2 regions of the Mesorhizobium sp. M0991 genome follow, and region 1 is predicted to be linked to the other one. Evidence: riboswitches for the same ligand, from Rfam matches in the RefSeq annotation. Region 1 holds a riboswitch; the other holds the start of a gene.
The links. Region 1 has a riboswitch for S-adenosylmethionine ahead of NKH70_RS16805 (O-succinylhomoserine sulfhydrylase). Riboswitches for the same ligand answer to the same signal wherever they lie in the genome.
Positions count from the first base shown of each region.

Region 2: it holds a riboswitch for S-adenosylmethionine, as region 1 does, so the genes downstream of both, metX (homoserine O-acetyltransferase MetX) here and NKH70_RS16805 (O-succinylhomoserine sulfhydrylase) in region 1, are expected to answer to the same signal.

Region 1 is NZ_JAMYNE010000010.1:139,975-143,381, reverse strand. Features, by position in the region: gene NKH70_RS16815 (hypothetical protein) at 1-21, shown strand, start outside; gene NKH70_RS16810 (2'-deoxycytidine 5'-triphosphate deaminase) at 56-1,150, opposite strand; SAM riboswitch at 1,286-1,363, shown strand; gene NKH70_RS16805 (O-succinylhomoserine sulfhydrylase) at 1,433-2,623, shown strand; gene NKH70_RS16800 (glycosyltransferase) at 2,660-3,407, opposite strand, start outside.
Region 2 is NZ_JAMYNE010000006.1:94,164-97,570, forward strand. Features, by position in the region: gene NKH70_RS11485 (prephenate/arogenate dehydrogenase family protein) at 1-259, opposite strand, end outside; gene hisC (histidinol-phosphate transaminase) at 266-1,375, opposite strand; SAM riboswitch at 1,514-1,591, shown strand; gene metX (homoserine O-acetyltransferase MetX) at 1,684-2,853, shown strand; gene metW (methionine biosynthesis protein MetW) at 3,026-3,407, shown strand, end outside.

The DNA.
Region 1 (3,407 bases):
GAATATCTGTTTCGCGGCTGACGGCTTGTTCGCGGCTGACGGCTTGCGAACAAGCTCAGCGCGCGGCGCGGAAATGCTTGGACAGTTTCAGGCCCTGCGCCTGATAGTTCGAGCCGAGATCTGTGCCGTAGAGCGCTTGCGGCCGTTTCAGCATGTGCTCGTAGACTAGCCGCCCGACGATCTGGCCGTGGTCGAGGATGAACGGCACTTCATGGCTGCGTACCTCGAGCACCGCCCGGCTGCCGGTGCCGCCCGACGCCGAATGGCCGAAACCCGGGTCGAAGAAACCGGCATAATGGACGCGGAACTCGCCGACCAGCGGATCGAAGGGCGTCATTTCGGCGGCGTAGAGCGGCGGCACATGCACCGCCTCGCGCGACACCAGAATATAGAATTCGTCCGGATCGAGCACCAGCTCGCCGGCACCGCTCTTGTAGAGCGGCTCCCAGAAATCGACGACATCCTGCGCGGCGCGCTTGTCGACGTCGACCAGGCCGGTGTGGTGCTTGCCGCGATAGCCGACCAGCCCGTCCTTGTCGCCGTCGAGATCGATCGACAGCGCGATGCCACCGCCTGAGATATTGGGTGGTTCGGTGGCGACCAGCATTTCGGCGCGGTGCAACTCGTGCAGCTCGCTTTCCGACAAAAGCGCATTGCCGGTGCGGAACCTGATCTGCGACAGCCGCGAGCCGGTCCGCACCACGATCGGGAAGGTGCGCGGGCTGACCTCCAGATAGAGCGGGCCTTCATAGCCGGCGGCGATCTTGTCGAACTCGTGGCCGCGATCGGTCATTACCCGGGTGAAGATATCGAGCCGTCCGGTCGAGCTTTTCGGGTTGGCGGAGGCGGAAATATGCACGGGCAGCGCCAGGCTTTCGAGCAGCGGCACGATGTAGACGCAGCCGGTTTCCAGCACGGCACCATCGGCGAGGTTGATCTCGTGCAGCTTCAGCCGGTCGAGCTTATCGACAACCCTGTGGTCCGGGCCGGGCAAGAAGGAAGCACGCACCCGCCAGGCCTTGTCGCCGAGCCTGAGGTCAAGGCTGGCCGGCTGGATCTGATCGGCATCGAGCGTGCGCGGCGATTTCAGCGCGCCCGACTGGAACAGCGCGGAAATATCCTGATCGGGAAGAATGCCTGTCTGCCGCAAGGGTCTGGCTCCGTTCGAACGCCGGGCGAGGTCTTGTTCTGTCGCAGGTCCGACCGTGGACGCCTTTGGCACCTGCTTGGTACAACCCTCTTAATCATGCCGGCAATTGACGCAAGCGTGGCGCGGGTCTAAAGGTCGTTATCCCGTGGTGATTTGGCCGGTCGGCTTGCAGCCACGTTAAACAAGTCGCTAAAGGACCGTCGGGCCGCAAGGCCATATGGACCGGTTGCGACTTTCGCGACCGGTTTTTTGTTGTTTGGACCATTTTTGGTGTTGGATAGAATGATGAACAAGAAGCGCGACTGGAAGCCTCAGACCGCACTCGTGCATGCCGGGACGCTGCGTTCCGGCTTCGGCGAGACCTCCGAGGCGATGTATCTCACCCAAGGCTATGTCTACGAGACGGCGCAAGCGGCGGAAGCCCGCTTCAAGGGCGAGGAGCCGGGCTTCATCTATTCGCGCTATGCCAACCCGACCGTCGACATGTTTGAAAAACGCATGTGCGCGCTGGAAGGCGCCGAGGACGCGCGCGCCACGGCATCCGGCATGGCGGCGGTGACGGCAGCACTGCTGTGCAGCGCCAAGGCGGGCGACCATATCGTCGCGGCGCGCGCGCTGTTCGGCTCCTGCCGCTGGGTGGTCGAGACGCTGGCGCCGAAATACGGCATCGAGGCAACACTGGTCGACGGCACAGACATCGCCAGTTGGGAAAAGGCGGTCAAGCCGAACACCAAACTGTTCTTCCTGGAAAGCCCGACCAATCCGACGCTGGAGGTGGTCGACATCGCCGCCGTCGCCGCACTTGCCAACTCGATTGGCGCCAGGCTGATCGTCGACAATGTCTTCGCCACGCCCTTGCAGCAGAAACCCCTGCAGCTCGGCGCCCACATCGTCGTCTACTCCGCGACCAAGCATATTGATGGCCAGGGGCGCTGTCTTGGCGGCATCGTCCTGTCGGACAAGAAATGGATCGACGAGAACCTGCACGACTATTTCCGCCACACCGGCCCCAGCCTCTCGCCCTTCAATGCCTGGACGCTGCTGAAAGGCCTGGAGACGCTGCCGCTGCGCGTACGTCAGCAGACGGAAAGTGCCGGCCGCATCGCGGATTTCCTCGCCGAGCGCCCGCAAATCGCCCGCGTCATCTATCCCGGCCGCGCCGACCACCCGCAAGCGGCCGTGGTCCAGAAGCAGATGTCGGGCGGCTCGACGCTGATCTGCCTGGATGTGAAGGGCGGCAAGCAGGCGGCCTTTGCCTTCCAGAACGCACTCGAGATCGTGCTGATTTCCAACAATCTCGGCGATGCCAAGAGCCTGATCACCCATCCGGCGACGACGACGCACAAGAACTTGACCGATGAGGCTCGCGCCGAGCTCGGTATCGGACCGGGAACGCTCAGGCTTTCCGTCGGCCTGGAAGATGCCAACGATCTGCTCGAAGATATCGAGCAAGCGCTGAGAGCTGCCGGATAAGGACTGGCCGAACAGAGGCGAGCGGGGATGCGCCGATCAGGCGCCGGACGGGGTCTCTTCCAGCTCCGCGACGGCCTTGGTCTGGATGGTCATCACGTTGCCGCGCCAGTCGACGGCGCCGCTCAGCCATCCGCGCGCCCAAATGGCGGGAAGCATCAGGTCTCGCGCCATCATCGCCGGGATCGTGCGCGGCGACAGGTGCCATCCCTTGGCCGAGGCCAAGACGCATTCCGGCAGGTAGGCCGCGACCAGCACGGCGATGGCGGTTGCCGGCAGGCTGCCGCCGGCGTCAGCCGCGGCGATCAGCGCAAGCACCAGCGGCGGCGCCGCGCCGATCAGGATTTCGGGGGCAAAGAACAGTGCAAAGGTGACGCGGCGCAGCCGCGCCCAGCGCGCCTGCCGCGACCAGATCTCGCCAAGCGTGCGCCGGCCGAGCGGCTGTTCGAAGGGCGAGGCGACAAGATTGACCCGCAGTCCGAGCCCGTTGACCAGCTTGGTCGCGGCGGCGTCCTCGGCGATCTCGGCAGCAAGCGCGCGGATGCCGCCATTGGCATCGAGCATCGGCTTGTTCCACAACATGCTCTTGCCCCGCGCGAAGCCGAGGCCGAGCGCCTCTCCAGCGTACTGCCAGCGTGCCTGCAGCGTGTTGAGAAAGGCGCATTCGACCTCCCCCCAAAACCCGTCCGGCCGCGAGCCGATCGGCGTCGAGCAGACGAGGCCGGTATCGGGCCGCCATGCCGCCATCAGCTGTTGGACATAATCGCTCGGCATAAGCACGTTGGAA
Region 2 (3,407 bases), on a different contig from region 1:
CGATCTCCGCGGCGACGGTACCCGAAGAGCCGACCGGCACCGAAACGATGACCAGATCGGCGTCGCGAACCGCCTCTTTCGCGTCCGTCGTGTAGGTGTCGCCAAGGCCAAGTTCGCGCGCCCGCGCCAGCGTCTCCTCGCTGCGCGTCGAAATCGCGACTTGGCCGGCCAGTCCCTCGCGGCGGATGACGCGGGCAAGCGACGAGCCGATCAGGCCGATGCCGACCAGCGCGATCTTTTCGAACATCGGTGAGGTCATGGTGTTCTAGCTTTTCAGGAATGTCGCGAGTGCTGCGACAACGCCGCGGTTGGCCTCTTCGGTGCCGATGCTCATGCGCAGCGCGTTGGGAAAACCGTAGCCGGAAACGCGCCGCAATATGTAGCCGCGCTGGCTGAGGTAGTCGTCGGCCGCCTCCGCCGAATGCTTTTTGTCCTCGGGAAAGTGGATGAGGATGAAATTGCCGACGCTCGGCGTCACCCGCAGCCCAAGCCCCTCCAATTGCTCGCTCAGCCAAGCCAGCCAGGTCTCGTTATGCGCGACGCTGCGTTCGATGTGGGCGCGGTCGCGGATCGCCGCGATGCCGGCCTCGATTGCCGTCGCATTGACATTGAAAGGTCCCCGCACGCGGTTGATCGCGTCGATGACGTGCATTGGCGCATACATCCAGCCGATCCGCGCGCCGCCCAGGCCCAATTTGGAGAAAGTGCGGGTCATGACCACGTTTTCCGCGCTGCCCACCAACTCGACGCCGGCTTCATAGTCGTTGCGCCGGACATATTCGGCGTAAGCGGCATCCAGCACCAGAAGCACGTTTCGCGGCAGGCCGGCATGCAGGCGGCGCACCTCCTGGAACGGCACGTAAGTGCCGGTTGGATTGTTTGGATTGGCAAGGAAGATGATCCTGGTGCGCGGCGTCACCGCGGCAAGGATCGCGTCGATGTCGGCGCGTTCGTGGGTCTCCTTGACCGTTACCGGGACCGCACCGGCCGACTGTATATAGATCTTGTAGACCATGAAGCCGTGTTCGGTGATGATGGCTTCATCGCCGGGTGCGAGGTAGGTCTGCGCCAGCAGGCCCAGAATCTCGTCGGAGCCGTTGGAGCAGACGATGTTCGCCGGGTTGAGCCCGTGCACCTCGGCGATCGCTTCCCTCAGGCGCCTGGCGCTGCCGTCGGGATAGACCGCGAGCTTGTCGGCGACCGCGCGCGCGGCCTCTATCGCCTTTGGCGAAGGACCGAGCGGGTTCTCGTTCGCCGACAATTTATGGACCTTGGCGACACCTTCAGACGCCGCGCTCTTGCCGGGCACATAGGCTTCGATGTCCATGATGCCGGCGCGGGGCGTTGGACGTATCTGATCCGGTGTCTGGCTCATTCCATGAAATCCGTCGAGGATGCCTCCATCCGGAGGCCGCAGCGGAAATACAAGCCGTGGCCCGGAATGTCGAGGGGCGGCAATTCGGGATCAAGAACTTGCCGTTGACGAAGCCATGCGCGAGTCATAGAAGAACGGCTACAGTTCCGTGGTGATTTGGCCGGTCGGCTTGCAGCCACGTTAAACAACTTGCTAAAGGGCCGTTTGCATCCTGTAACCGGCTTTGCGAAGGCATGGCCGGTTTTTTGTTGCCCTGACTGGTTGTTGCTCCAGACTGGCGGCAGCTGAAGCCCGGGCAAGGAGATGTGATGGTCGCTTTGCGCGCTCGAAAAACCAACAACGAGGCCGACCAGCCGTCGAGCCCGGTGTTGCGTTTCGGCGCCGACAAGCCGCTCAAGCTCGACGCCGGCACGCTGCTGTCGCCGTTCCAGATCGCCTACCAGACCTATGGCACGCTCAACGACGCGCGCTCCAACGCCATCCTCGTCTGCCATGCGCTGACCGGCGACCAGCATGTCGCCAACACCAATCCGGTGACCGGCAAGCCGGGCTGGTGGGAAGTGCTGATCGGCCCCGGCAAGATCATCGACACCGACCGTTTCTTCGTAATCTCGTCAAACGTCATCGGCGGCTGTCTCGGCTCCACCGGCCCCGCCTCGACAAATCCCGCCACCGCCAAGCCCTACGGGCTCGACCTGCCGATCATCACCATCCGCGACATGGTGCGGGCGCAGCTGAAGCTGGTCGAGCATTTCGGCATCGAACAGCTGTTCAGCGTGCTTGGCGGCTCGATGGGCGGCATGCAGGTGCTGCAATGGGCCTCCAGCTATCCGGAGCGCGTCTTCTCGGCGCTGCCGATCGCCACCGGCGCCCGCCACTCTTCGCAGAACATCGCTTTCCACGAGGTCGGCAGGCAGGCAGTGATGGCCGACCCGGACTGGCACGGCGGCAAATATTTCGAGCATGGCAAGCGGCCGGAAAAGGGGCTGGCGGTGGCGCGCATGGCCGCCCACATCACCTATCTGTCGGAAGCAGCGCTGCACCGCAAGTTCGGCCGCAACCTGCAGGACCGCGAAGCGCTGACCTTCGGCTTCGATGCCGACTTCCAGATCGAGAGCTATCTGCGCCATCAGGGCATGACCTTCGTCGATCGCTTCGATGCCAACTCCTATCTCTATATGACCCGGGCGATGGACTATTTCGATCTCGCCGCCGACCATGGCGGCCGGCTGGCCGATGCCTTCGCCGGCACCAAGACGCGCTTCTGCCTGGTTTCGTTCACCAGCGACTGGCTGTTCCCGACCGAGGAGAGCCGCTCGGTCGTGCACGCGCTGAACGCGGCCGGCGCCTCGGTCTCGTTCGTCGAGATTGAGACCGACCGCGGCCACGACGCCTTCCTGCTCGACGAACCGGAACTGTTCGCCGCCATCAAAGGCTTCATCGCCTCGGCCGCGCGGGCGAGAGGGCTCGGCGCATGACCCCGAAAAGTTGCAGGCTGTTCGGATCAGGACCATGCGCCAGGCATCAGCGCATGACCCCGAAAAGTTGCAGGCTGTTCGGATCAGGACCATGCGCCAGGCATCAGCGCATGACCCCGAAAAGTTGCAGGCTTTTCGGATCAGGATCATGCGTCAGGCAAGAGCCGAACGCATGAGCGTCAACCGCGCTCAGCGCGTCGACCTCGAAGTCGTCGCCGATCTTATCCCGCCGCAGTCGCGGGTGCTGGACGTCGGTTCCGGCGACGGGCTGCTGCTCGAATTGCTGCAGGCTACCAAGAAGGTCGATGGCCGCGGGCTGGAACTGTCGCAGCGCGGCGTCAACGAATGCGTGGCGCGCGGCCTGTCGGTCATCCAGGGCGATGCCGACAAGGATCTCCAATTCTATCCCGACAAGGGTTTTGATTTCGTCGTCTTGTCGCAGACCCTGCAGGCGACCCGCAATCCGAAGCTGGTGCTCGACGAACTGCTCCGGATCGGCAACCGCGCCATCGTCTCATTCCCGAATTTCGGCCACTGGCGGGTGCGCTTTTCGT